DNA from 3 places in the Pseudoduganella albidiflava genome. Region 2 is predicted to be linked to each of the others. Evidence: predicted binding sites of a transcription regulator. Region 2 holds the regulator's gene; each other region holds the start of a gene.
What was found. The regulator HrcA, encoded in region 2, represses chaperone genes, less so after heat shock. The targets are predictions, from matches to a motif close to TTAGCACTCNNNNNNNNNGAGTGCTAA.
Positions count from the first base shown of each region.

Region 1: rpoH (RNA polymerase sigma factor RpoH) is a predicted target of HrcA. The motif match lies at 3,180-3,206, and genes of this name have one in related genera.
Region 3: groES (co-chaperone GroES) is a predicted target of HrcA. The motif match lies at 2,699-2,725, and genes of this name have one in related genera.

Region 1 is NZ_CP036401.1:5,748,167-5,757,753, forward strand. It holds gene EYF70_RS23800 (MerR family transcriptional regulator) at 1-15, shown strand, start outside; gene ftsY (signal recognition particle-docking protein FtsY) at 224-1,294, shown strand; gene EYF70_RS23810 (cell division ATP-binding protein FtsE) at 1,320-1,979, shown strand; gene ftsX (permease-like cell division protein FtsX) at 1,976-2,890, shown strand; gene rpoH (RNA polymerase sigma factor RpoH) at 3,374-4,273, shown strand; gene EYF70_RS23825 (hypothetical protein) at 4,550-5,032, shown strand; gene ggt (gamma-glutamyltransferase) at 5,029-6,774, shown strand; gene EYF70_RS23835 (TonB-dependent siderophore receptor) at 6,916-9,030, shown strand; gene EYF70_RS23840 (antibiotic biosynthesis monooxygenase family protein) at 9,064-9,408, opposite strand; gene EYF70_RS23845 (cytochrome P450 family protein) at 9,405-9,587, opposite strand, start outside.
Region 2 is NZ_CP036401.1:88,534-98,120, reverse strand. It holds gene map (type I methionyl aminopeptidase) at 1-423, shown strand, start outside; gene EYF70_RS00410 (barstar family protein) at 526-852, opposite strand; gene EYF70_RS00405 (ExbD/TolR family protein) at 852-1,274, opposite strand; gene EYF70_RS00400 (MotA/TolQ/ExbB proton channel family protein) at 1,288-1,956, opposite strand; gene dapB (4-hydroxy-tetrahydrodipicolinate reductase) at 1,972-2,781, opposite strand; gene EYF70_RS00390 (outer membrane protein assembly factor BamE) at 2,827-3,453, opposite strand; gene fur (ferric iron uptake transcriptional regulator) at 3,586-4,014, shown strand; gene hrcA (heat-inducible transcriptional repressor HrcA) at 4,351-5,367, opposite strand; gene EYF70_RS00375 (HAD family hydrolase) at 5,422-6,132, opposite strand; gene EYF70_RS00370 (metallophosphoesterase family protein) at 6,234-7,640, shown strand; gene EYF70_RS00365 (hypothetical protein) at 7,815-8,423, shown strand; gene EYF70_RS00360 (fimbrial protein) at 8,448-9,041, shown strand; gene EYF70_RS00355 (NF038129 family PEP-CTERM protein) at 9,200-9,587, opposite strand, start outside.
Region 3 is NZ_CP036401.1:890,169-899,755, forward strand. It holds gene EYF70_RS30985 (glycine zipper domain-containing protein) at 48-221, shown strand; gene groL (chaperonin GroEL) at 685-2,331, opposite strand; gene groES (co-chaperone GroES) at 2,370-2,660, opposite strand; gene EYF70_RS31815 (hypothetical protein) at 3,024-3,158, shown strand; gene EYF70_RS03745 (hypothetical protein) at 3,500-3,730, shown strand; gene EYF70_RS03750 (cell division protein ZapA) at 3,727-4,038, shown strand; RNA gene ssrS (6S RNA) at 4,085-4,265, shown strand; gene EYF70_RS03760 (EVE domain-containing protein) at 4,366-4,830, shown strand; gene lgt (prolipoprotein diacylglyceryl transferase) at 4,891-5,709, opposite strand; gene EYF70_RS03770 (LysR family transcriptional regulator) at 5,709-6,605, opposite strand; gene ilvD (dihydroxy-acid dehydratase) at 6,834-8,696, shown strand; gene EYF70_RS03780 (TIGR04438 family Trp-rich protein) at 8,900-9,130, opposite strand; gene EYF70_RS03785 (c-type cytochrome) at 9,305-9,587, shown strand, end outside.

The sequences.
Region 1 (9,587 bases), 1.8 Mb from region 2:
CACGCCGCTGCCTGAGCCCGAAGCCCCGAGCCGGCGCACGTCGTAATGCAAGGGGGAACGGCTGCGGGATCGCGCGCCAGCGCTTCCCAAGGCCGGCCGAGCCCGGGGGAAATACTGGAAATACCCTTTCAGCAAGGTTTTCCGGGGCGCTCTGGTAGAATAGCCGGCGCAAGAAACCATTCCCAGCGTGTTACCGGCCACCGCGGCCGCAGCCCCCACACACATGTTCAGCTTCTTCAAGAAAAAAACCGTCACGCCCGACGTGCCGCCGGTCGCACCTGCGGACCTGGCGCCGATCCCGGCTCCCGCTGCCCCTGCTTCGAATCCCGCGCCGGCCGCCGTTGCCGATGCGGTTCCTCTGGCTTTCGACGTTGAAACCGCGCCGCGCCCCGAATCGAAACAATCCTGGATGAACCGGCTCAAGGCCGGCCTGTCGAAAACCTCCGCCAACCTGTCGCTGCTGTTCGTCGGCGCCCGCATCGACGACGACCTGTATGACGAACTGGAGGCGGCGCTGCTGATGTCCGATGCCGGCATCGACGCCACCGAATACCTGCTCGATGCGCTCAAGCGCAAGGTCAAGGACGACAAACTGACCGATGCGGCCGCCGTCAAGGTGGCGCTGAAGGCCTTGATGGTCGACCTGCTGCGGCCCCTTGAAAAACCCTTCGTGCTGGGCCGGCACCAGCCGACCGTGATGATGATTTCCGGCGTCAACGGCGCCGGCAAGACCACCACGATCGGCAAGCTCGCCAAGCACATGCAGGCGCACGGCCAGTCCGTGCTGCTGGCCGCCGGCGACACGTTCCGCGCCGCGGCCCGCGAGCAGCTGATGATCTGGGGCCAGCGCAACAACGTGACGGTGGTGTCGCAGGAATCGGGCGACCCGGCCGCCGTGTCGTACGACGCGGTACAGTCCGGCAAGGCGAAGGGCACCAATGTCGTCATGATCGACACGGCTGGCCGCCTGCCGACGCAGCTGCACCTGATGAACGAGCTGCAGAAGATCAAGCGCGTGATCGGCAAGGGCATGGACCAGGCGCCGCACGAAACGCTGCTCGTCATCGACGGCAACACGGGCCAGAACGCGCTGACCCAGGTGAAGGCGTTCGACGATGCGCTGCAGCTTACCGGCCTGATCATCACCAAGCTGGACGGCACCGCCAAGGGCGGCGTGCTGGCCGCGATCGCGCGGGTGCGCCCGGTGCCCGTGTATTTCATCGGCATCGGCGAGAAGATCGAGGACCTGCAGCCGTTCGACGCCGAAGAATTCGTCGAAGCCCTGCTCGGTTGATGGCTGGGGAACGGAAAAACCGGCCATGATCGAATTCGTCAACGTCACCAAGCAATACACCGCCGACACCACCGCGCTGCGCGACGTCACGCTGACGGTCGCCAAGGGCGAGCTCGTCTACCTGGCGGGCCCGTCCGGGGCGGGCAAGTCCACGCTGCTGAAGCTGATCGCGGCCATGGAGCGCCCCACGTCGGGCCAGGTGACCGTGAATGGTACCGACATCGGCCGGCTGAAAAGCGCCGGCGTGCCCTTCCTGCGCCGCAACCTGGGCCTGATCTTCCAGCAGCAGCGGCTGCTGACCGACCGTTCCGTGCTGGCCAATGTGATGATGCCGATGCTGGTCACCGGCTTGCCCCGTAGCCAGGCGGAAGAACGCGCCCGCGCCGCGCTGGACAAGGTGGGCCTGCTGAGCCGCGCCACCGCCAGCCCGCTGGCCCTGTCCGGTGGCGAGCAGCAGCGCGTATCGATTGCCCGCGCCATCGTCAACCGGCCGCAGATCATCCTGGCCGACGAACCCACGGCAAACCTGGACCGCGCCAGCGCCAACAAGGTGTTCGATGCGCTGCGCGCCTTCAACAAGGCCGGCGTCACGTGCCTGATCTCGACCCACGACGAACTGGTGCTGGACAGCGCCAGCCGCGTGATCCACCTGAAGCAGGGTGAACTGCTGAAGGAGGCCGCATGAGCGTGTGGCTGCGTCAACATGGCTTCGCGCTGGGCGCCGCGGTGGGGCACCTGCGCCGCTCGCCGGGCTCGTTCTTCTTCAACATTCTCGTGGTGGCGATCGCGCTGGCGCTGCCGTTCGCCGGCGTGACGGTGCTGGACAATATCCGGCCGATGTCCGAACAGCTGGCCGTCGACCCCGAACTGTCGGTATTCCTGAAGCAGGACCTGCCGCGCGAGCATACGCAAGGCATGGCCGGTTCGCTGCGCGCGGTGGCGAAGGACGCGCGGATCGTGTTCGTGCCGCGCGAAAAGGCGCTGGAGGAACTGCAGGAGAAAAACGGCGTGGCCGGCGTGATCGACACGCTGGGCGAGAATCCGCTGCCCGACAGTTATATCGTGCGGCTCAATGCCTTCCAGAGCGCGGCGGAAAGCGCGCACGTGGACGATATCGCGGACAGCATCCGCGCCATTCCCGGCGTCGAGTCGGTGCAGGTCGATTCCGAATGGGTCAAGCGGCTGGCCGCCCTGCTGGGCGTGCTGCGCGTGGGCCTGCTGCTGCTGGCGGCCACGCTCGGTACCGTGGTCGTCGCGGTGGTGTTCAACACGATCCGGCTGCAGGTGCTGACGCAGCGCGAGGAAATCCTCGTGTCGCGGCTGATCGGCGCGACCGATACGTATATCCAGCGCCCGTTCTATTACACGGGTGCGCTGCTGGGCCTGTTCGCCGGCGCCGTCGCGCTGGGTGCGGTGGCGTTGTCGCTGCATCCGCTGAACGCGGCGATCGCCGAGTTTGCCCGGCTGTACGCATCCGAATTCCAGCTGGCCCCGCTCGAACCGCTGGCGATGGCGCTGCTGCTGGCACTGTCGGCTGGTCTGGGGCTGGTCGGCGCGGCGCTGTCCGTGCGCCGGCAACTGGCCCGGCTTGCCTGACGCAATTTTCCCGGCGGCCTGCTCTTGCAATCGGGCGGGCCGCCCTTATCTCTTTGTCCACCCCCTCCTGCCGACGTACAAACTCGTTGGCTGCACTCCTACATCCGCCCCCGGATGATCGTGCGTTCACGCACAGAGTCCGCCGCGCCGCGTCGATAATCTTGTCTTACAACCTTTGATCCAGCTCAAATTCTGCCCAGTAACATTGGCGCGCCGAGCCGCGCCCCAGCCCTACCGATTAGTATTGAGCCATAGCAAAGAGGCTATCGAGGCCATAGAATTAGTGAGATTGGCACTCCTCGGTGGAGAGTGCTAATATATGTTCAAACGCAACGTTGAACACGATAAAGTGCCGGCAAGTCTTGACAGCAAGTGCTTGCCGGTGGTTAAGACCGAATTAAGCTCAACGTTGCATGCTGTACGCAAATGTCGCGCTGCAATCCCGCAGCAGGACCATGCAAGACCTTCAAGCGAGGAATGAAAATGACTACCATGTCCGCACCTTCCGCCCTGGTTCCAGCCGGCAGTAGTGCACTGGGACTCGGGTTCAGTGGCAACCTGGGGAACCTGGATGCCTACATTTCCGCTGTAAACCGCCTGCCGATGCTGACGCACGAGGAAGAAGTCTCGCTGGGCCGCCGCCTGAAGGAAAACAATGACCTGAAGGCAGCGGAAAAGCTCGTGCTGTCGCACCTGCGCCTGGTGGTATCGATCGCCCGCGGCTACCTCGGCTATGGCTTGCCGCACGCCGACCTGATCCAGGAAGGCAATATCGGCCTGATGAAGGCCGTGAAGCGCTTCGACCCGGACCAGAACGTGCGCCTCGTGTCGTACGCCATGCACTGGATCAAGGCCGAGATGCACGAGTACATCCTGAAGAACTGGCGCCTGGTGAAAGTGGCCACGACGAAGGCACAGCGCAAGCTGTTCTTCAACCTGCGCAGCCACAAGACCGGCCTGGACGCGATGACGCCGGACCAGATCGATGCGCTGGCCAAAACGCTGGACGTCAAGCGCGAGGAAGTGATCGAGATGGAAACGCGCCTGTCCGGCCGCGATATCGCGCTGGAAGCACCGACCGACGATGAAGACGACAAGTTCTCGCCGATCGCCTACCTGTCGTCCGACCTGTCGGAGCCGACCAAGGTGCTCGAAGCGGAACAGGTGACGCGCCTGCAGTCGGAAGGCCTGGAAACGGCCCTGGGCAAACTCGATCCGCGCTCGCGCCGCATCGTCGAAGCGCGCTGGCTGGCCAACGACGACGGCTCCGGCGCCACGCTGCACACGCTGGCCGACGAATTCGGCGTCTCCGCCGAGCGCATCCGCCAGATCGAATCGGCCGCGCTGAAGAAGATGAAAGGCGCGCTGGCCGCCTACGTGTAAGGCGCCCCGCTCCCTGCAGAACCCGGCCTCGTGCCGGGTTTTTTATTGTCTGAAGATCGGTGACGAAAAACGGTGACCGAAAAACGGTGACAGGCTCCGATTCTTTTGCAATGTTTCTTGAAGGCCCGTGACAGGCTGCGGAAAATCGGAGCCTGTCACGGGTTTTTTTGCAACTTTTGTTCTCGAATCGATGTTTTCCTGGCAGCTATAGCTCAGCAGTGCGACCATTTTCATAGCAATTTGATAACCTGAACGTCCTTGCCGGATGGAGGACCTATGCAAGCCAGGCTCATCGGAATTATCGGCTGCGCGCTGACGGCTGGCGTGGTGGCCGCGTGCTCGATCGACAGCACGCAGGCGGAAGCGGTGGCCGACAAACCCCGCAAGACCAGCGCCAGCTACGCGCTGCGCCAGGGGGAAAGCGTGATGCTGGCGCCGGGCACCCACCTGAAACTCGAACGTATCAACGACAGCCGCTGCAGGCAGGGCGCGGTGTGCGTCTGGGCCGGCTACATCAGCTACACGTTCATGCTGACGAGCCCGCGTGGAACGCGCAACTTCGTGCTGGCCGAGAACATGCCGAACGCGAAACCCGCCATCACGCAGGATGGGCTGACGTTCGCGCTGGAAAAACTGGAACCGCCCGAACCGCCCGCCGTGGATGCGCCGCCACCGGATTATCGGGTAAGCTTGCGCGTAACGATCGCCCGCATAGCCCAGACAGCCCGCCCACCCACCAGGCAAGCCACCAGCTCATGACCAGACACCTCGTCGCCGCCATCGTCCTGACCGCCATCGGCACGGTCGCCATTGCAAAAACGCCGGTCGCGACCGGTACCGGCGGCGCGGTCGCCACGATCAGCGAGCAGGCGTCGCAATCGGCGCTGGCGATCCTGGACAAGGGTGGCAACGCGATCGATGCGGCCATCGCCGCGGCGGCCACGCTGGGCGTGACGGACCCGTTCAGCTGCGGCATCGGGGGCGGCGGCTTCATGGTGGTGTACCTGGCCAGGGAACAGCGCGTGGTCACGATCGACCACCGCGAAACGGCACCCGCCGCATTCAGCCCGGCCACCTTCCTCGACAACGGCAAGGAAATGGATTTCGACACCGTCGTCGCCAGCGGCCAGTCGGTCGGCGTGCCCGGCACGGTGCGCGGCTGGGATGAAGCGCTGCGCCGCTATGGCACGATGTCGTTCAAGCAGGTGCTGGCCCCGGCCATCGACGTGGCGGCCAAGGGCTTCACGGTGAACGCCAACTTTTCCCGGCTGGTCGATGAAAACGCCGACAAGTTCCGGCGTTTCCCGGCCACCGCCGCGCTGTACCTGAAGGATGGCATGGCGCCGCCGCCCGGCACCCTGCTGAAGAATCCCGGCCTGGCAAGCACCTACCGCGCACTGGCGCAAGGCGGCGTGAAGGCGTTCTACGAAGGGCCGGTGGCTCGCGCGATCGTCGACGCCGTGAACCGCCCCGCCACGGCGCCTGGCGTCAGCGTCCGCGGTGGCAAACTCACGCTGGCCGACCTGGCCAACTACGAAGCGCGCATCCGCCAGCCGGTGCGCAGCACCTACCGCGGCTATGAGCTGTATGGCATGCCGCTGCCCAGCAGCGGCGGCGTGACCGTGCTGGTGGCGCTGAACCTTCTCGAAGGCTGGGACCTGAAGGCGCTGCCGCGCGCGCAGGCCGAGCACCTGTACCTGGAAGCGAGCCGCCTGGCGTTCGCCGACCGCAATGCCTACCTGGCCGATCCCGAATATGTCGATGCCCCCGTGGCCGGCCTGCTCAGCAAGGAGTACGCGGCGCAGCGCAGGAAGCTCATCGACGCCGGCCGCGCGGCTACCGGCCCGGTCGTCGCCGGCGATCCCTATCCGTTCCAGCAGGATGCCAGCGTGCCGCAGCGCCCGGCGCCCACGGCACGGCTGCGGCAGGAAAGCGCCCACACCACCCACCTGACCGTGTCGGACAAGGCCGGCAACGTCGTCTCCTACACGTTCACCATCGAATCGTGGGGCGGCAGCGGCATCGTGGTACCCGGCCATGGCTTCCTGCTCAATAACGAAATGACCGACTTCGAATTTTCCGGCCCGGGGCCGAACGTGCCCGAAGCCGGCAAGCGACCGCGCAGCAGCATGGCGCCGACCATCGCGCTGAAGGACGGCAAGCCGGCGTTCACGATCGGCAGCCCGGGCGGCGCCACGATCATCACCACGGTCCTGCAGACCATCGTCAACCACGTCGACTTCGGCATGCGCATGGACCAGGCCATCGATGCGCCCCGCCTGTCGCAGCGCAACGGCCCCACCACGGACATCGAGCCCGGCTTCGACGAGGCCGCCCAGGCCGATGCGCTGGTGCGCCTTGGCCAGCGCTGGGCCAGCGAGCCCGAAGAGATCGGTGCGGCCAACGCGCTCGTGTTCAACCCCGACGGCACCGTGACCGCCGTCAGCGAAGGGCACCGCCACGGGGTGGGCAGCGCGCTGGTGCAAAAGAAAGGGCATTGATGTTGTCCGGTCACATCTCGGGTCACATCTCGGGTCACATTTCTTAACGCAGTTTTACCCGTTTTGCCGGGCCATGCGCTGGGCATGCGTCGACGCTGTCGCTAGTATGAGAATCATTCTCATTCACGTTGACAGGACACCATGCCGCGCTCCACCCGCTTGCCACGCCCCACGCCATTCGCCCTTGCCGCGCTCTTCTGCGGAGTTGCCCACGCCGACCCGATTCCCGAGAAAGCCGAAGACGCCGAGCAGCAGATGCAGACCGTCGTCGTGCAAGCCAGCGCGGAGGCGGACAGCTATACCGCGAAAAGCAGCACCGGTGCGGCACGCCTGGACCTGCCGCTGCGCGAAACGCCCCAATCGGTCTCCGTGATCACGCGTGCCAGGCTGGACGATTTCCAGCTCGACTCCGTCAACGACATGCTGGAAACCGCCACCGGCGTCACCGTCGAGCGCGTGGAAAACGACCGCACGTACTACACGGCGCGGGGCTTCGACATCACCAATTTCCAGTACGACGGCGTCGGTACGCCATTCGTCTTCGGCCTCGTGATGGGCGACCTGGACACGGCGATCTATGACCGCGTCGATGTCGTGCGCGGCGCCAACGGGCTGATGTCGGGCACCGGCAACCCGTCCGCCACCGTCAACTTCCTGCGCAAGCGCCCCACGGTCCCGTTCCAGGCCTCGGCCAGCGTCACGCTGGGTTCATGGGACACCAGGCGGGTCGAGACCGATATCTCCGGCGCGCTGAACGTGGAAGGCACGCTGTCGGCCCGCATCGTCGGCGCCTACGAGGATGGCGATTCCTGGCTGGACCGCTACTCGGCGAAAAAGAAGGTGTTTTATGGCGTGGTGGAAGCAAAGCTGGCGGACGACACCACGCTGACCGTCGGCCACTCCAGCCAGATCAACGATACCAGGGGCGGCATGTGGGGCGCGCTGCCGCTGATCCATTCGGACGGCACGCCGACCGACCTGCCGACCAGTTATTCGACCGCGCCGGACTGGACCCGCAACCACGTCAGCGACCAGCGCACTTTCGCCGAACTGGTCCACCGGTTCGGCAACGGCTGGCGCGCCCAGCTCACCGCCACGCGAAGCACCACCAACACGAACGGGAAGCTGTTCTACACGTATGGCGAGGTGGATGCGGCGACTGGCCTGGGCCTGGTGTCCTACCCGTCGCTGTATGCTTCGGAGCTTGCGCAAAACCTGCTCGATGCTTCCGCCACCGGCCGGTTCACGCTGGGCGGCCGCCAACACGACCTGTCGTTCGGCGCCAACTGGTCACACGCCACGCTGGAGGACATCTCGCACTACGGCCAGGGCATCGGCACCGCGCTGCCGGCACTGGACCAGTGGACCGGCAACTATCCGGAACCCGCGTTCGATGCGTCGACCGACGGCAGTTCCTATGTCGACAGGCGCAAGTCCGCCTACGTCGCGGCACGCTTCAATCTCACCGATCCCCTGAAGCTGATCACCGGCATCACGCACACGAAGGCGGACAGCAGCGGCACCGCGTACGGCGTGACGAAGTTCAAGTCGAACACGAAGACCACGCCCTACGTCGGCCTGACCTATGAGTTGACGCCGGCACTGACCGCCTACACCAGCTACACGGAGATCTTCAATCCGCAAAGCGAGACCGATGCGAACGGCGTCACGCTCGATCCCATGGAAGGCAGGACCACCGAGGCGGGCATCAAGGGCGAATGGTTCGGCGGCAAACTCAATGCCGCCGCCGCGCTCTACCGGACCAAGCAGCTGAACACCGCCGAGCAGGCCGGCGTCACCAGCGCCGGCAAATCGTATTACCGCGGCATCGATGCCGAATCGAAGGGTGTCGAATTCGACCTGTCGGGCGAGCTTGCAAAGGGCTTGCAGGCGAGCGCCGGCTTCACGGTGATGAACCTGGAAGACCCGGACGGCAACACCGTCAAGACCTACATGCCGCGCCGCCTGCTGCGCCTGTCCGCCACGTACCAGATACCATCGCTGCCGCAGCTGCGCGTGGGTGCCACTGCCAACTGGCAGGACGACATCTACCGCAACGAAGCCAGCGGCGTGATTCGCCAGCCGTCGTACGCCACGCTGGGCCTGATGGGGCGCTACGACATCGACCGGCAACTGTCGGTCGCCGTCAACGTCAACAACGTGACGGACAAGCGCTACCTCACGAGCCTGTACTGGAGCCAGAGCTATTACGCGGCTCCGCGCAACGCAAGCGTGACGCTGAACTGGAAATACTGACGGCGCCAGCCCTGCGGCGCCCGGGACAAGGCCTCAGCCATTGCGGGCGCGGCAATCGGCCGGCGCCTGCGCGCGGTCGTGCAGCCCATAGTCGCGCATCACGCCGGCGATGCGCAGGCGGTAACCGGCGAACAGTCCACCGCGCCCGGCCTGCTGCGCGGCACGGTGTTCCTCCAGGTTGCGCCACTGTGCCAGCGCCGCCTCGTCGCGGAAGAACGACAGCGACAGCAGCTTGCCGGGATCGGCCAGGCTCTGGAAGCGCTCGATGGAGATGAAGCCGTCGATCTCTTCCAGCAGCGGCCGCAGCGCCGCCGCGCGGTCCAGGTACGCCTGTTTCCCGTCGGGATGCGGAAGGACTTCGAAGATCACGGCGATCATGCTCCGCCCTCCCCGACGAAGACGGGCATGCGGGCATTTACCGAAGGCCGGTAGCGCCATGCCGCGCGGGGCAACGGCCCGGCCGCGCGCAAGGCCCGCAATGCCTGCGTGACGATGCTGCGCGCCAGTGTCTGGCCGGGACAGGCGTGGTGGCCGTCGCCAAACCCCGCTGTTCCCGC
Region 2 (9,587 bases):
CCCGGCAAGGCGGCCCGCAAGCTGTGCGAAGTGACGTATGACGCCATGTGGGCCGGCATCCGCGCCGTGAAGCCGGGCGCCACGCTGGGCGACGTGGGCCATGCGATCCAGGTGGTGGCGGAAAGCGCCGGCTTTTCGGTGGTCCGCGACTATTGCGGCCACGGCATCGGCATGGTGTACCACGAAGATCCGCAGGTGCTGCACTATGGCCGCCCCGGCATGGGACTGAAGCTGGAACCGGGCATGATCTTCACGATCGAGCCGATGATCAACGCCGGCAAGCACCAGACCCGCGCGCTGCCCGATGGCTGGACCGTGGTGACCGCCGACCGCTCGCTGTCGGCGCAGTGGGAACACATGGTGACCGTGACGGCCACCGGCTTCGACGTGCTGACCCTGGCACCGGGCGAAAAGGCGCAGTGACCCGAACTGGCGGCCTCTGTTCAGCGGCCGCCGGTCAGCTTCCATAAGCCAGCTTCCTGAGACCAACTTCCTGAGGCCAGCTTCCTGAGGCCAGCGGCCGGCCTACTTCAGCACGAGCTTGAGCGCCGGCTTTTCGCCGTAATCCTCGTAGCGCTCGTTGATGCCGCCGATGCAGAAGGCGATTTCCTCGAGCAGGTCCGGCACCGCGGCCTTCATCGCCGCCGAACCGGTGATGGCGATTTCCAGGACTTCGTTCGGCTTGAGCCGGAACTTCGTCATGCCCTCTTCATCGCGCAGGTAGGACAGGGCGTCGATCCACGAATCCATCGTGGGCGCCACATGGTCGTTGAAACCGAATGCCGCGCGGCTGGCGGCATGAAAGCTTGCTTCGTCGCGGATCGCCGCGCCGTCCAGGGTGATGCTGGCCATTATTCATTTCCCTTCGGGTCGGTGACGAAGACCAGCTTCGTCAAGCCTTCCTGCTGTGCCGCCGCCATCAGTTGCGCCACCGCTTCGTAGCGGGTGGCGCGGTCGGCGCGCAGTTGCAGTTCGGGTTGCGGGTCGCGCCGCGCGGCGCCGGCCAGGCGCGGCTGCAGCTCGGCCGGCTGCACGGCTTCCTCGTTCCAGTACACGGTGCCGGCGGCATCGATGGAAATCCGCACGGCGTCCGCCGGCTGCGGCGCGCCGGATGCCTGGGCCTTCGGCAGGTCGAGCTTCACCGCGTGCGTAAACATCGGCGCGGCGAGGATGAAGATCACCAGCAGCACCAGCATCACGTCCACCATCGGCGTGACGTTGATGTCGGCCATCGATTCCTTTTGCCGGTGATGGTTGAATCCGCCGAATGCCATTGCCAAGCTCCGTTCAGCGCTTCGCCGCGTCCTGGGTCAGGTACGCGTGCAGGTCGTAGGCGAACGCGTCGAGCTCGGAGAGCGTCAGGCGGTTGACCCGGTTGAAGCCGTTATAGGCCAGCACGGCGGGGATCGCCACCATCAGGCCCACGCCGGTCATGATCAGCGCTTCGCCAACGGGGCCGGCCACCTTGTCGATTTCCACGGCACCGGACGAGGACACGGCCGCCAGCGCATGGTAGATGCCCCATACGGTGCCCAGCAGGCCGACGAACGGCGCGGTGGAAGCGATCGACGCCAGCAATGTCAGGCCCAATTCGAGCCGCACCGTGGAGCGGTGGATCGCATCGCGCAACAGCCGCGTGACCTGTTCGGAACGACCCACCGCGGTGCCGAGCGAATTGCCCTTGCCATCGGGCGCCGGGACCGTGCACTGCTCGGCCAGCGCCAGGTAGATGCCTTCCGCGTCACCCGCCGAGACCACCGCCACGCCGTCGGCCAGCGTGGGCGCATCCCAGAACCGCTGCACCACGCGCGCGCTGCGGCGCACCCGCCATGACATCAGCCCTTTCGACAGGATGAAGAACCAGCTCGCCAGCGACATCGCCAGCAGCAGCCAGGCGATGGCGTGGCTGATCGCGTCGCCACGTTCCCAGTATCCTGCGAAGGTGAAGTGTTCCATCGCGCCGGCGCGGGATCAGGTATTCAGGCCCAGCACGTCGTACATGTCGAACAGGCCGGTGGCCTTGTCGGCCAGGAAGCGCGAGGCGCGCAGCGAGCCTTGCGCATAGCCGGCGCGGCTGCTGGACTTGTGGCTGATCTCGATGCGCTCGCCGGTGCCGGCGAACAGCACGGTGTGGTCGCCGATGATGTCGCCGCCGCGGATGGTGGCGAAGCCGATCGTCGACGGATCGCGCTCGCCGGTCACGCCTTCGCGGCCGTACACGGCGCATTCCTTCAGGTCGCGGCCCAGCGCGTCGGCGATCACTTCGCCCATCTTCAGCGCGGTGCCGGACGGCGCGTCGACCTTGTGGCGGTGGTGCGCTTCGATGATCTCGATGTCGTAGCCGGTCGACAGGCTTTTCGCGGCCAGTTCCAGCAGCTTGAGCGTGACGTTGACGCCCACGCTCATGTTCGGCGCGAACACGATCGCCGTTTTTTCGGCGGCCGCCTTCAGCGCGGCCTTGCCGGCATCGTCGAAGCCGGTGGTGCCGATCACCAGCTTGACGCCGTGCGCGGCGCAGTATTCGGCGTGCGCCAGCGTGCCTTCGGGGCGGGTGAAGTCGATCAGCACGTCCGCGCCGCGCAAGCCTTCGGCCAGGTCGGCGGTGACGATCGCGCCGGATGCCTTGCCCAGGAACGCCGCGGCATCCTGGCCCAGGCCGTCGCTGCCGGCGATGCCGAGCGCGCCGGACAGGCGCAGGTCATCGGCATTCAGCACGGCTTCCACCAGCATGCGGCCCATGCGGCCGCCGGCGCCGGCAATGGCGATGTTCAGTGTGGTCATGGGGTTATCCTGTGTTGTTCTTGTTGGTGTGCTTTTTCGCTGACTTTACTGGCCGGCCGGCGGCGTGCTGATCTCGACCGGGTTGCGGTTGCCCGAATCCTGGCCGCTCGGCAGCGGCGCGCGCTGCGCGGCCGGCTGGTTCTCGCTGTTGCGCTTCTCGTCTTTCTGGAATTGCTTGATCGGGCCAGCGATCCGGGCGATGTATTCGCGCTCGGTCGGCAGCTCGCCGCCTTCGAACTTTTCCAGCTTGCCTTCCTTGTCGAAATGCAGGACCACGCTGCTGGTCGTCAGCTCGCCGTCGCCGCGCGCGAAGCGGAACGGATAATCCCAGCGGTTCTCGTGGAAGATGTCGTTCAGCAATGGGGAACCCATGATGAAGCGCACCTGGTCGCGCGTCATGCCCGGTTTCAGTTGCGCCAGCATTTCCTTCGAGACGAAGTTGCCTTGCTGGATATCGGGACGGTACGGCGAGAAGAACCACATGAAGCGCTGGATCTGCGATGCCTTGGTGGTCACGGCGCCCTGCGCCGGATCGACGACCGGGTTGGCCTGCTGTGCCACCTGCGCGCCTTCTTTCGGCCCCAGCACGGTCTTGCCGGCACAGCCGCCCAGTGCGAGCGCCACGCAAGCAGCCGCTGCCAGCAGGGGTACGCGGGATTTCAGCTGATTCATGACTGGCAAGACAGCAGGCGGGACGGACGACGGTGACGCTGGGGTGACGCGCATAAGTGACCTCAAATCGATTGAGCGGAAGTGCCGAAACGCTATATCATAAAGCACTCCAGCCTAAACCGACTACCGAACATGAGTAACAGCCCCACCGACCTGAAGGCCAGCGGCCTGAAGGCCACCCTGCCGCGCCTGAAGATCCTCGACATCTTCCAGAACAGTTCCGTGCGTCACCTGACGGCCGAAGATGTCTACAAGATCTTGCTGGCCGACAATATGGACGTCGGTCTCGCCACCGTTTATCGCGTGTTGACGCAGTTCGAACAGGCCGGCCTGTTGAACCGCAATCACTTCGAAAGCGGCAAGGCGATCTTCGAACTGAACCAGGGTTCCCACCACGACCACCTCGTGTGCCTCGATTGCGGCCGCGTCGAGGAATTCGTCGACGAGGAAATCGAAGCCCGCCAGCAGCGCATCGCCGCCGAACGCGGCTTCAGGATCGCCGAGCATGCGCTGGCGATCTATGGCAGCTGCACGAAGGAGAATTGCCCGCACCGGCATTAATGCCTGACAGCAAAACGGCCCGCGAGGGCCGTTTTTTTCATGCGGCGCGACTATGCACCGGGGACAGACCCTATGCCGTTAAGTTAAGCGTCACGCAATACATTGAAAGCACATGCATTCACCCCAACAGCGAAGGGCTGGGGTCAGAGAGGAGTACCGGCATGCATGCCGGTACCGCTACGCAGGCGAGGAGCAGTGCTCGTCGAAACCCCTGCTCTGCCCCGCCGGGGTGCAGCAGGGGTTTCGCGAAGCCTGCTTCGCGCCTGCGCAACGATGCTGGCATGCATGCCAGCATTCCCTCCTGACCCCGGAATTTGCACTTGGGGTGAGCTTCGATTAGTTCTGGCTCAGCGCGTTCGACAGCAGCCGCGACGTGATGTCCACGATCGGGATCACCCGTTCGTACGCCATCCTGGTCGGCCCGATCACGCCGAGCGTGCCGACGATGCGGCCATTGGCTTCGTACGGCGCGGTGACCACGCTCATGTCGTCCAGCGGCACCAGGGTCGATTCGCCGCCGATGAAGATCTGCACGCCGGAAGCCTTCGAGGACACGTCCAGCAACTGCATCAGGCCGGTCTTTTGCTCGAACATGTCGAACATCTGGCGCAGCGACGTCATGTTCGACGACAGGTCGCTGACCGACAGCAGGTTGCGTTCGCCGGAAATCACCATGTCCTCGCCGGTATCGGCCATCGCTTCGCTGCCCGCCTCCACCGCGGCCTGCATCAGGCGGCCCATGTCGTCGCGCAGCTGGCGCAGCTCGCCCTGCATGCGCGTGCGCACCTCGTCGAATGCCAGGCCGCTGTAGTGCTGGTTGATGAAGTTGGCGGACTGCTGCAGCTGGGACGGCGTGTAGTCGACGTCCGTCAGCAGCAGGCGGTTCTGCACGTCGCCGCCGGGCGCCACGATCACCAGCAGGATGCGTTTCTCGCCCAGGCGCAGGAATTCGATCTGCCGAAACGCCGATTCGCGGCGCGGGCTCATCACCACGCCGGCGAACTGGGACAGCGACGACAGCATCTGCGCCGCGGTGGCGATCAGCTTTTGCGGCGGCTGCGCCTGCGGGCGCAGCCTGGATTCGACATCGCGCTCGTCGATCGGCTGCACGGTCAGCAGCGTGTCGACGAAGATGCGGTAGCCGCGCGGCGTGGGCACGCGCCCGGCGGAAGTGTGGGGGCTGGCGACATAACCGAGTTCTTCCAGGTCGGCCATGATGTTGCGGATCGTGGCCGGCGACAGGTCAAGGCCGGAAATCTTCGACAGGGCACGCGAGCCGACAGGCTGTCCGTCGGCGATATAGCGCTCTACGAGGGCTTTGAGCAGGGTTTGGGCACGGGTATCGAGTTGCATGATCGTTTCACAGGCTAGGCTTTCATTATGCACCGCGGGGCGCGCGCCGGGAATTCAATCGGCTAACTGTTGTTCCAGCCACGCAATCAGCTCGCCCACGTCGCGGCAGATCGCGTCGGGCACGATGCCCGCTTCCAGGTGGGCCGTGCTGCCCGTGCGGTTCATCCACACCGCCCGCAGGCCCGCCTTTTGCGCGCCTTCCACGTCGAGGCGCAGGTCGTCGCCCACGTAGACGGTTTCGCCGGGCGCCACGCCGAGCGCCTCGCACGCCGCCAGGAAGATGCCGGGGTCGGGTTTCGCCTTGCCGAAACGGCTGGCCGCCAGCGATACCTTGAAATGGTGGGCGAGACCGATGACTTCAAGGTCCGCGTTGCCGTTCGAGACCGAACCGAGGGTGACCTTTTCGGCCAGGCGCTGCAGGCCGGGCAGCACGTCGTGGTACAGCTCCACGGTGTTGCGGGCCGCCGTGAAATGCCTGATCGCCCCGTCGAGCCGGGCCAGGTCTTCGTCCACGTGCCGGAACGCCGCTTCGAGCGCGGCGCGGCGCAGGCCGATCAGGTCCAGGTGGTGTTCCGGCTTTTCCGCCAGCAACGCCATGCGCTGTTCCCGCAATTGTTCGATCGTGAAGGCCTGCGCCACCTTCGGCGCGTGTTCGGCGAGCCAGGCATGCAGGCCCCGTTCCGCTTCGGCGATCACCGGGCCGATCGGCCACAGCGTATCGTCCAGGTCGAACAGGATGGCTTTGGGTCGTGCGATGTCGTTCATGGCGCCATTGTCGCATGGCCCGGCCGGAAAGGCCCGGGATGCTGTCGCTTTGGTATTTACTTGGTGCTAAATTAGCGGACTGACATCGAACCGGGGTCATCATGCGTCTGCTGCCTGTTCCATCGCTCCTGCCTGCCGCGCTTGCCGCGGCTCTCCTCGCCGGCTGCGCCACCACCGCGCCGCTGCCGCCGGACGTGCTCTCCAGCTACGTGGTCCTGGGCGAGGAAGGCGCCGCCACGGCCCGCGTGATCACCGTCGCCGCGGCCTGCCCCACGCTGGACGTGGATGGCCGGCCGGTGCCGATGTCGGTCCGCGCCGCCCCGGCCACGATCGCGCAGCGGCCGACCGCATCGGCTCCGGCCGATTCGAAGCCGTCGGCATTTCCGGTGCTCGCGTGCGAAGCGCCGTTGCCGGCGGACACGCAGCGGGCGGCCCTGGCCGGCAGCCCCCTGCCGCTGCCACGGCACGAGGCGCGGCGCATCGTCGTCATCGGCGACACGGGCTGCCGCCTGAAGAAGGCCGATCATGCCTGGCAAGCCTGCAACGATACGGAGCAGTTCCCCTTCGCCGGCGTGGCGGCAGCGGCGGCCCGCTGGCAGCCCGACCTCGTGGTCCACGTGGGCGACTACCACTATCGCGAGAATCCTTGCCCGGACGGCAACGCGGGCTGCGCCGGCAGCCCGTGGGGTTATGGCTGGGATACCTGGCGCGAGGATTTCTTCCGGCCCGCCGAGCCCCTGCTGCGGGCCGCTCCGTGGGTGGTGGTGCGCGGCAACCATGAAAGCTGCACCCGCGCCGGCCAAGGCTGGTGGCGCTTCCTCGATCCCCGCCCGCTGCAGGCCGGCCGCGACTGCAATGCGCAGGCCGACGACGCCATCGGCAACTACAGCGATCCGTACGCGGTGCCGCTGGGCGGCGATGCGCAATTGCTCGTGGTGGACACGGCTGCCACGTCGTGGCGGGGCTTGCAGCCGGGCGATACCGGCTTCGCGCGCTACCGCGACGCCTATGTGCAGGCTGAAACGCTGTCGCGGCGCACCACCTGGAACCTGCTGGCGAACCACCACCCGGTGCTCGGCTTCGGCGCCAGCCTCGACAAGGCCAGCCAGTTGCGCCTGGAACTGGGCGACGCGGGCTTGCAGCAAAGCTTCGGCTCGGTCAATCCGCTGCTGCTGCCGCCCCGCGTGCAGGCGCTGCTGTCCGGCCACGTGCATATGTGGCAACAGGCCAGCTTCAAGACCAGCCATCCGAGCCAGTTCGTGGCCGGTTTCTCCGGCACCATGGAGGATGTGGTGCCGCTGCCGGAAGAGGTGTCCGCCATCCAGCCGGCGCCCGGCGCCGTGATCGCCCATTTCAGCGCCTGGCAGGGCGGCTTCGGCTTCATGACGATGGAACGCACCGGGCCGGATACCTGGCAGGTGGCGGTGCACGACCGCGGCGGCAATGTGCGCAACCGCTGCCAGTTGCAGGGGCGTGTATCGTCCTGCGCCGTCGCGCGCGTGCCGTGAAGGCGCGGCCATGACACAGGTCGTTACAAGGATTTAGCGCCTCCGGGCTTGCCAAATGGACTAAAATAGGCGCCGCTTCCGGCTCAGTACGCGCCGCTTCCGGCCCGGCCGTGCCGCTGCCGGGTCAGCCGCCGCCCGGCATCCGCCCCGATCAATTTGGAGATTGTTATTGTTATGAAGAGTATGTATGCGCGCGCAACCGCAGGCGCGCTGTGCGCCGCGATGCTGGCCGGCTGCGGCGGTGACGACAACGGCAACCTGACGCTGCTGGTGACGGTCGAAGGCCTGGCCAAGCCAGGCCTGGTCCTGAAGAACGGCGACCAGACCGTGTCCGTCGCCGTGGGCAGTTCCCAGGTCTATTTCCCGAACCTGATCGCCGAGGATTCCACGATCAATATCGAGGTGGTGACTCAGCCTACCGCTGCCAGGTGCGACGTCGAAGAATCCTCGGGCAAGAACATCAAGGCCAACTACTACACCGCGCTGCGGCCGAGGGTCATTTGCGAAACCAACAGCTACCAGCTGGGCGGCACCGTGACCGGCCTGACGCAGGACCAGCTGGTGCTGGCGCTCGGTAACATGACCGTGACGATCCGTCCCAATACCGGCCCCGACTTTGTCTTCCCCGGCAAGGTATTCGACGGCGCCGCCTACGGCGTGACAGTGCTGCAGCAACCCGAGGGACTGTTCTGCACCGTGGACAACCCCACCGGCACGATGCCGTCGGGCGACAAGCTGAATCTCGCGGTCTCGTGCGCTCCGATCGCTTCGCCCGCGTCCTGAACATCGCCCCAACTGGAGAACTAGATGAAAGCAAAATACTTCGGCACGGCGGTGCTGGCTGCCGCATTGGCGCTGGCCGGCTGCGGCGGCAAGTCGGAATTCACGATCACCGGCGCCTTCTATGATTCGCTGGGCAACAAGGTGCCGCTGGCGAACCCGGGCCTGCAACTGGCCAATGGCGACGACGTGATCTCGGTACCGGTCGGCGCCACGGACTTCAGCTTCCCGCGCACGGTCGAATACGGCAGCAACTACAACGTGGTGATCAAGACCCAGCCGCAGCACATGACCTGCAATCCGCCGAGCACCGCGGGTACCGCCGGCCGCATGGAAGCGGTCACCGTGGCGCTCAACTGCACCCAGAACCGGTACTCGGTCGTGGTGTCCGTCAAGGGCCTGACCGGCGCCAACCTGCAGCTCATCAACGGCTCGACCGTGCTGCCGGTGACGGTGGCTTCGCCAACGGCCAGTTTCGACAACATTGCTGTCGGCGATCCGTATGGCGTGACGATCTTCAACCAGCCGGACGGCCAGACTTGCACGATCGCCAATGGCGCCGGCATCATGGGCGATGCGATCCGTGCCGATGCCCTGGTGACCTGCACGAAGAACCCGTGATATTCACAGGAGGAATGATGGGCATTCTGAAAATAAAGTGGATCAATATGCGGCAGCGCATCATAATCACTCCCGTCTCCTCCACTTCTTTCTGAGAATTGGATTTAGCCGGCTCCCAGAGCCGGCTTTTTTTTGCCCGCGTTTTTGCTTGCGGTCCTTCAGGACTGGCGGCGCCGGTGCAGGGCAAGCAGGCCCAGGCCGCCCAGTGCCAGCAGGAGCGAAGACGGTTCCGGCACGGCGGATACCTGGGCCAGTTCGTTGGAGGCCACCACGCTGATGCCGCCCGGGATGCCGTTCGTTTGGGGCGACAGCGCGAACTCGACCAGGCTGCCCGCATCGCCGATATAGCCGGTCAGGTCGGCGTTGTACAGCGTGACGGCAAACAGCGACGCGTCGATGCTCTCCGTGGTGGCGAAGGCGCCGTCGAAGCGGATATCGAAGCTGAACAATCCTCCCAGCTGGACGTATTGGGTCAGGTAATCGCCGCCGTCCTGGTTGCCCAGCACCACGCCGGCCGGAATCGTGCCGGTCACTCGGGGCGACGCA
Region 3 (9,587 bases), 800 kb from region 2:
CCGGGTGTATATTGGTCCCACAACAACCACGGAACAGGAGACGCAAGATGGATATGGAACCGGACGACCGCACCGGGCGCTATGTTGGCTTCGGTATCAGCCTGGGTGCAGCGATCGGCTGCGCGATCGGTGTTGCAATGGGCAATTTCGCGATGGGCATCGGCCTCGGTGTCGGCCTCGGCAGCGCCGTGGGCGCCGGGCTGGCGCGACGGCGGCCCTGAGCCTGCGAACATGATTCGCGTACTTCCATGACGCGCTTCCCGTGACGTCATCGACGGCTGCTTCGGCGGCCGTTGTTGTTTGCGGGGTCGGGAGGGGTGTGTCGAAGCCCGGTCGACTCGAGCGTTATGCGTTCCATCGACGCCAAAATCCGGGACGGACCCTGTTTTTGAGGAAGTTTCCCGAAAAACAGGGTCTGTCCCTGATACCGCTAAGTTAAGCGTTACCCGATACGTTGGAAGCGCATGCTTTCACCCCAACAGCGAAGGGCTGGGGTCAGACCCGCCGGGTCTGCCCCCGGAATTTGCACTTGGGGTGGACTTATCTAAGCGGCATTAGGCTCCGTCCCGGATTTTCGTAAGCGGTACATCCCCATTTTCCAGGCGACCTTGACGTAAAAAAGGCCGCTTCCGAAGAAGCAGCCTTTTCAGGTGCAGCTGGCCGAAGCCGGCAGTTACCGCATGATTACATCATGCCGTCCATGCCGCCCATGCCACCCATGCCGCCCATGCCACCCATGCCGCCGGCTGGCTTGTCTTCCACCACTTCCGCCACCATGCAGTCGGTCGTCAGCATCAGGCCGGCGATCGATGCGGCGTTCTGCAGTGCCGAACGGGTGACCTTGGCCGGATCCAGCACGCCCATTTCAACCATGTCGCCATAGGTGCCGTTGGCGGCGTTGTAGCCGTAGTTGCCGGTGCCGCCCAGCACAGCGTTGACCACCACCGACGATTCTTCGCCGGCGTTCTGCACGATCATGCGCAGCGGCTCTTCCATCGCGCGCAGCACGATCTTGATGCCGGCTTCCTGGTCAGGGTTGTCGCCCTTCACGGTCAGCGCAGCGCGGGCACGCAGCAGGGCCACGCCACCGCCAGGAACGATGCCTTCTTCCACGGCAGCGCGGGTGGCGTGCAGTGCATCTTCCACGCGGGCTTTCTTTTCCTTCATTTCGACTTCGGTGGCAGCGCCAACCTTGATCACGGCAACACCGCCGGCCAGCTTGGCCACGCGCTCTTGCAGTTTTTCACGGTCGTAGTCCGAGGTCGCTTCTTCGATCTGTGCGCGGATCTGGCGAACACGGCCTTCGATGCCCGCGGCTTCGCCGGCGCCGTCGATGACGATGGTGTTCTCCTTGCCCACTTCGATGCGCTTGGCCTGGCCCAGTTCTGCCAGCGTCACTTTTTCCAGCGTCAGGCCGACTTCTTCAGCAACCACCTGGCCGCCGGTCAGCACGGCGATGTCTTCCAGCATGGCCTTGCGGCGGTCGCCGAAGCCAGGAGCTTTCACTGCGCAGGTCTTCAGGATGCCGCGGATATTGTTGACCACCAGGGTCGCCAGCGCTTCGCCTTCGATGTCTTCGGCGATGATCAGCAGCGGACGGCCGGCTTTCGCCACTTGCTCCAGTACCGGCAGCAGGTCGCGGATGTTCGAGATCTTCTTGTCGAACAGCAGGACGAACGGGTTTTCCAGGACAGCAACCTGCTTTTCCTGGTTGTTGATGAAGTACGGGGACAGGTAGCCGCGGTCGAACTGCATGCCTTCCACGATGTCCAGCTCGTCGTTCAGCGACTTGCCGTCTTCCACGGTGATGACGCCTTCCTTGCCCACTTTTTCCATCGCTTCAGCGATGCGCTCGCCGATCGAGTAGTCGGAGTTCGCGGAGATCGCGCCAACCTGGGCGATTTCCTTCGAGGTGGTGCATGGCTTGGCGATCTTGGTCAGTTCTTCGACGGTGGCGGCGACGGCCTTGTCGATGCCGCGCTTCAGGTCCATCGGGTTCATGCCGGCGGCAACGAACTTCATGCCTTCGCGCACGATGGCTTGTGCCAGCACGGTCGCGGTGGTGGTGCCGTCGCCGGCGTTGTCGGAAGTCTTCGATGCGACTTCCTTCACCATCTGCGCGCCCATGTTCTGCAGCTTGTCCTTCAGTTCGATTTCTTTCGCGACCGAGACACCGTCCTTGGTCACGGTCGGGGCGCCGAACGAGCGCTCCAGCACGACGTTGCGGCCTTTCGGGCCCAGGGTGACCTTGACCGCGTTGGCCAGGATGTTGATGCCTTCAACCATTTTGGCGCGCGCTGCGTCGCCGAAAATCACTTCTTTAGCTGCCATGTTGGAAATCTCCAGATTCTATGTAAGGGGTCGGCCGATTACTTGTTGACGATCGCCAGGATGTCTTCTTCGCGCATCACCAGCAGCTCTTCGCCATCGACCTTGACGGCCTGGCCGGAGTATTTGCCGAACAGGACGCGGTCGCCGACTTTCACTTCCAGTGCGCGCAGCGTGCCATTGTCGGCAACCTTGCCGTTGCCCACTGCCAGCACTTCACCCTGATCCGGCTTCTCGGCGGCGGCATCAGGGATGATCAGACCGGATGCGGTCTTGGTTTCCTGGTCCAGGCGTTTGACGATGACGCGATCGTGCAAAGGGCGAAGGTTCATACAAAACTCCTTATGTGTACAGTGAGGTTGATTCGTTGTTAGCACTCTCGACTAACGAGTGCCAACAATTATAGGGATGGTCCTAAGTGATTTCAAGAGAATTCATATTGGGAAAATTTCTATCGGCGGTAGCGCTCGCAGCGGGAGGCCGGAAAGCCCCGTTTGTGTTTTGACAAAGCTTCGCCGGAGGTGCACACTGTCCGTTCGCATTCGGAAGCATTCATCAAACGTGCATTGAGTTGCTGCATCAAGTTGCACAGCATCAGGGTGCACGGCATCAGGTAGTACTTCATAAGCGTTGCACTGTATTAACGTTGCAGGGATTGCAAGCATTAAACGTTGCATTGTCTAGCGGAGGCTGCGATGTTCCAGACGAAATTCCCCAGAGACCTGCATGCGCCGGAATGGGTGCGTGTGGCGATCAACGTGGCCGCCGGCGCGGCGTTGGGCGTGCTGGCTGGCGCCATGCTGTTGCTGGCGCTGGGCACGGTTACCTGACTCGCCCGGCAGTCCTGGCATGCCGCCATCCGGCGGCATGCATGTCGGCTACCTGCGTCCGATACTTGCTTCTGCTACTACTTACTCCGGCTACTACTTACTTTTCTGCTGCTACCTGCTTCTGTTGCTGCATCGGCCATCTCATGGGCCACCTCGTCCGCCATTTCACCGGCTACTTCGTCCGCCATTTCACCGGCTACCTCATCCGCTACCTCATCCGCTACCTCATCCGCTATCCCGCCCGTCTTCCTTGTAGCGGCGTTCTGCCATTAAGATGTAATTAAGTAAAGAACCGTCCCGATTCGGTTGACCACGTTATCGCGCCGCCCTATAGTGGCGGGATGATTGCAGACTTCCAAGAACTTTCCGACAAGATCGAGCAGTTGGCCGAGCTGGCGCTCTCGTTGCGGCGTGAAAACGCCCAGCTGCGCCAGGCCAATGCCGCATTGGTGGCTGAAAACCTGGGATACCAGAAGCGCCTGGCCGAAGCGCATGCGCGCGTGTCGGCACTGCTGGAACATATCCCTCCGCTGGAAACGGCAACCCCCGAGCAAGAGGACCTCCAGTCATGAGCAACGTGGACGTCAATATCCTGGGTTCGTCGTACCGCCTGGTCTGCAAGGACGGCGAGGAACGCGCATTGCGCGAAGCGGCGGCCCTGCTGGACAAGAAAATGACTACCATCCGCGACACGGGCAAGGTGAAGGGCAACGACCGTATCGCCGTGATGGCGGCGCTGTCGATGGCCGCCGAATTCCTGACGGCCAAGGCGCCGGCCGGCCCGCTGTCGGAGATCTCGCTGCTGGAAGTCCAGCACAAGATCGCCGCGATGCACCGGGTGCTCGACGGCGCGCTGACCCCGCAGGAAAATCTCTTCTGACGCACGATAGGACTTTCCCTGACGGCGTTTGAGGAGTAAACTGCGTCCTACCCTGCGGTGTTCGAGAAGTGCCATATATTCCTTGAACCATTAACACGCATAGGTCGCGGAACATTGTTCGGCGGGTGTGAGCGTCGCTAGTCCGATGAACCCGAAGTTGAACTGACTGTGGCCGCCTTGAACCGTTAGGTTCAGGATGCCGGCATGACGGCACAGGCGGGGCCCTATATGAAGTACTGAAAGCGGTTGTTGCACCGGAAGGTGCGCAGCCGCTTTTTTACGTCCCGCTTTTTTACGCCCGCCGTTTTCACGTCAGGAGCAAGGCAGATGCCGAAACAGTACTGGCTGATGAAGTCCGAACCCGACGACGTCAGTTTCGACGACGTGCTCGCATCGAAGAACCAGACCACGTCCTGGTACGGTGTGCGCAATTACCAGGCCCGCAACTTCATCCGCGACGCCATGCGGGTCGGCGACGGCGTGCTGTTCTATCACTCCAGTTGCGCGGTGCCGGGTATCGCGGGCATCGCCGAAATCGCCAGCATGCCGTATCCGGATGCCACGCAGTTCGATCCGGCCAGCCCGTACTACGACGCCAAGGCCACGCAGGAAAACCCGCGCTGGACCGGCATCGACGTCAGGGCCGTGAAGCAGGGGCGGTACGTGGAGCTGAAGGAGTTGCGCAGCCACCCCGAGCTGGAGAACATGCGCCTGCTGGCCAAGGGCAGCAGGCTGTCCGTGATGCCGGTGGAAGCGGACGAGTGGCGCTTCATACTGAAGCTGATCGGCTGAAGCGCCAGCCGGAAGACTGGCGGCGCAGGCGTGCCGCCCTGCGCATGCGGCGACAATGCGCTACGCGTGCGCCGGCGCCGCGCTGTAGGTATTGCGCCGGTACGACCACACCAGCATCGCGATGGCGGCCACGATCATCGGCAGCGACAGCACCTGGCCCGACGTGACCGGCAAACCCAGCACGGTGATTTCCCAGTCCGGCGTGCGGAAGTACTCGGTGAAGAAGCGCGCGCAGCCATACAGCAGCGTATACATGGCGCCCACCGCGAGGCGCGGGCGGGCATGGCGCGCGAACATCCACAGGATGATGAACACGAGGATGCCGTCCACCAGCATCTGGTAGATCGGCGACGGATGGCGCGGCAGCGCATCCACGTTCGGCCAGATCATCGCCCAGGGCAGGTTCGGGTCGAGTACCGGGCGGCCCGGCAGTTCCGCGTTGATGAAATTGCCGAGGCGGCCGGCGGCATACCCGAGCGGCACCATCGGCGCGATGAAGTCGTACACGTCCAGCAGGTTGCGCTTCGCCTTGCGCGCCCAGAACCACATCGCGACCAGCACGCCGATGAAGCCGCCATGGAAGCTCATGCCGCCATGCCAGACCTTGAAGATTTCCAGCGGCGTGGCGAACAGGTGCGGCTGGTAGAAGATCACTTCGCCCAGCCGGCCACCGAGTACCACGCCCAGCATGCCGTAGAACAGCATGTCGTCCAGGTCGTGGTTCTTCCAGCCCAGGGCGGCGATGTGCGGCTGCCGGATGCGCACGCGGCCCAGCGCGATGAACAGCGCGAAGGCCAGCACGTACATCAGGCCGTACCAGTGGATCGCCACCGGGCCGAGCTGCAGGGCGACGGGATCGGGCATCGGGTGAATCAGCATCAGAGTCTCTTTCTCATCAAGTCCAGGAAGCCCTTGAGGACGGGGGAAGTATTGTCGCGGCGCCAGGCCAGGCCCGTTTCGACCAGCGGGGTGGCCTGCGCCAGCGGGCGGTATTCTACTCCCGGCCGGCGCAGGTTGGAGACCGATTGTGGCACAAGGGCGATGCCCATGCCGGCCGACACCAGGCTGACGATGGTCTGCATCTGGATCGCTTCCTGGCCGATGACCGGGGTGATGCCGGCGGCGCGGAATACGGCCAGGATGGCGTCGTACAGGCCCGGCGAAATCGCGCGCGGGAAGATGATCAGCGGCAGTGGCGGCATTGCCGACAGGTCGGCTTCGTGCTTGCCGCGCAATTCGGGCAGGCTGGCCGGCGAGGCCAGGATCAGGGGCTCGTTCAGCACCGGCAGGTAATCCAGTTCCGCTTTCGCCTTGTCCGGCAGCGGCGGGATCAGGAGGCCCGCATCGACACGGCCGTGCAGCAGTTCTTCCAGCTGCAGGTCGGAGGTGGCTTCCTGCAGCGTGATCTGCACCTGCGGAAAGGCGGCACGGTAGGCGCGCAGCGAAGGGGGCAGCACGCTGTAGTCGGCCGAGGACACGAAGGCCAGTACCAGCTTGCCGGTGGCGCCCGATGCCGCGCGCTTGACGAGGCCCGGCAGTTCGCCCGCCTGGGCCAGCAGGCGGCGCGCTTCCGGCAGCAGGGCGTCGCCGGCCGCGGTCAGCGCCACGCCGCGGCGGTTGCGGTCGAACAGGGCGGCGCCCAGCATGTCTTCCAGCGCGAGGATGGTCTGCGACAGGGGCGGCTGCGTCATGTGCAGGCGCTTGGCCGCGCGGCCGAAGTGCAGCTCCTCGGCCACGGTGACGAAATAACGCAGCTGGCGCAATTCGATGTTCATGTTCAGTGATATCTCCAAGCTCTCACAGCGCATTAAATCATATATTTGACAACTGATGCCGGCGGGCGCAAGCTGATGCCCTTTCGCGCCTCTGCGCGCGTATGCGCGTGTGCAGAAGTTGTCAACATTTTTTGTCAACATTTTTTGCCAACATTTTCTTGCCGTCAGTTGCGTCGTCAGTTGCGCCGTCAGTTGCTGCCCTTTATACAAGTCTGAGGAGACATCGTCATGCCAACCTACCGTTCCTATACCACCACCCAGGGCCGCAACATGGCCGGCGCCCGCGCGCTGTGGCGCGCCACCGGCATGAAGGATGGCGATTTCAGCAAGCCGATCATCGCCGTCGTCAACTCGTTCACGCAATTCGTGCCGGGCCACGTGCACCTGAAGGACCTGGGCCAGATGGTGGCGCGCGAGATCGAGGCCGCCGGCGGCGTCGCCAAGGAATTCAACACGATTGCCGTCGACGACGGCATCGCCATGGGCCACGGCGGCATGCTGTACTCGCTGCCGTCGCGCGACCTGATCGCCGATTCGGTCGAGTACATGGTCAACGCGCACTGCGCCGATGCGATGGTGTGCATCTCCAACTGCGACAAGATCACCCCGGGCATGCTGATGGCCGCCATGCGCCTGAACATCCCGACCATCTTCGTCTCCGGCGGGCCGATGGAAGCGGGCAAGGTCGTCAAGGTCGTCAACTCCGACAGGAAGATCATCAAGCTGGACCTGGTGGATGCGATGATCAAGGCCGGCGACGCGACCGTGTCCGACGCCGACGTGGCGGAAATCGAGCGCTCGGCCTGCCCGACGTGCGGTTCCTGCTCCGGCATGTTCACCGCCAATTCGATGAACTGCCTGACCGAGGCGCTGGGCCTGTCGCTGCCGGGTAACGGCACGATCCTGGCAACCCACTCGGACCGCAAGGAGCTGTTCCTGCGCGCCGGCCGGATGATCGTCGAGATCACCAAGCGCCATTACGAGCAGGACGATTACTCGGTCCTGCCGCGCAACATCGCCAGCAAGGCCGCGTGGGAAAACGCCATGGCGCTGGATGTGTCGATGGGCGGTTCCACCAACACCGTTCTGCACCTGCTGGCCGCCGCGCACGAAGCGGAAGTGTCGTTCACGATGGCCGACATCGACCGCATTTCGCGCAACGTGCCATGCCTGTGCAAGGTCGCGCCGATGACGGACAAGTACCACATCGAAGACGTGCACCGCGCCGGCGGCATCATCGCCATCCTGGGCGAGCTGGCGCGTGCCGGCCTGCTCGATACGTCGCTGCCGACCGTGCATTCGAAGACGCTGGGCGAGGCGATCGAGAAATACGACATCAAGCGCAGCGACGATCAGGCTGTACATCAACTGTTCCGTGCCGCGCCGGGCGGCGTGCCCACGCAGACGGCGTTCTCGCAATCGGAACGCTTCGAGGCCAACGACCTGGATCGCACGGCCGGCTGCATCCGCGACCGCGAGCATGCCTACTCGCAGGATGGCGGCCTGGCCGTCCTGTACGGGAACATCGCCGAGAAGGGCTGCATCGTGAAGACGGCCGGCGTGGATGAAAGCATCCTGAAATTCTCCGGCAAGGCGCGCGTGTTCGAAAGCCAGGACGCGGCCGTGGAAGGGATCCTGGGCGATACCGTGCATGCGGGCGACGTCGTCATCATCCGCTACGAAGGGCCGAAGGGTGGTCCGGGCATGCAGGAGATGCTGTACCCCACGTCGTACATCAAGTCGAAGGGCCTCGGCAAGGCTTGCGCACTGTTCACCGACGGCCGCTTCTCCGGCGGCTCCTCGGGCCTGGTGATCGGCCATGCCTCGCCGGAAGCGGCCGAAGGCGGCGCCATCGGCCTGGTGGAAGAGGGCGACATGATCGACATCGACATCCCGAACCGCACGATCAACCTGCGCGTGACGGCCGAGGAACTGGCCCACCGCCGCGGCAGGATGGAAGACAAGGGCGCCGCCGCCTGGCACCCGGTCAACCGTGAACGCGCCGTCTCGCAGGCGCTGCGTGCCTACGCCGCGCTGACCACCTCCGCCGACCGCGGCGCCGTGCGCGACCTGTCGCAGCTGAAGCGGTAAACGACCGGCAATGCTCGAGTTCGTGTCAGCGTGCCTGGAGGGAACGCAGCCTTGCAAGGCTGCGTCGTTCCGCAGGCGCGGAGCAATGCTCCGCGAAGACGCAGCCCGGTATGGCTGCGTCGCTCGTCAGGCGCGGAACGGTGTTCCTCGAAACCCCTGTCTCGCTCCCTGCTTCACCCCCCTGACACGAACTCGACAGTAGTTTATTTCTTCTTCGGCGTACCGAACCGGTCGGCGACGCGGTCCTTGCGCCGCTTCGCATCGATGTCGTGCGCCTTGCGCTTGTCCAGCCCCAGCATCGGTTCGACGAACTCGAACCACACGAACGCGGCCACCATCAGCCCGACGATCCACCACCACGACAGGTCGGCGAAGCGCCAGATTTCAAAGAAGCGCAGCGCGCAAAGTGCAAGGATGGCAAGGATGATCGGCATGACGGGCTCCGGTAAGCAATCCATCCTACTTACAAAATTTACCGAGCGCAACATTTCGCAACATTTGCAGCGTCAACGGAATACCCGACCGCTTCGTTCTGGCAATAGGCGCTATACGTACCCGCTGATGGGAAACGCGTTAGAATCACCGGCAGGTTTAATTTGGAGAAATCGATGAAACGTTTCGTGATGGGTGCATTGGTAGTGGGCTCGGCTTTCGTGTCGCAGGCAGCGATGGCGAACGCGGACCTGGCGAAGGCAAAGAATTGCATGGCTTGCCACGCTGTTGCGAACAAGCTGGTGGGGCCTGCCTACAAGGACGTGGCGGCCAAGTACGCGGGCCAGAAGGATGCCGAAGCCAAGCTGGTCGGCAAGGTGATCAAGGGCGGCGCAGGCGTGTGGGGCGCGATCCCGATGCCCGCCAACCCGCAAGTGAGCGAGGCAGATGCGAAGACGC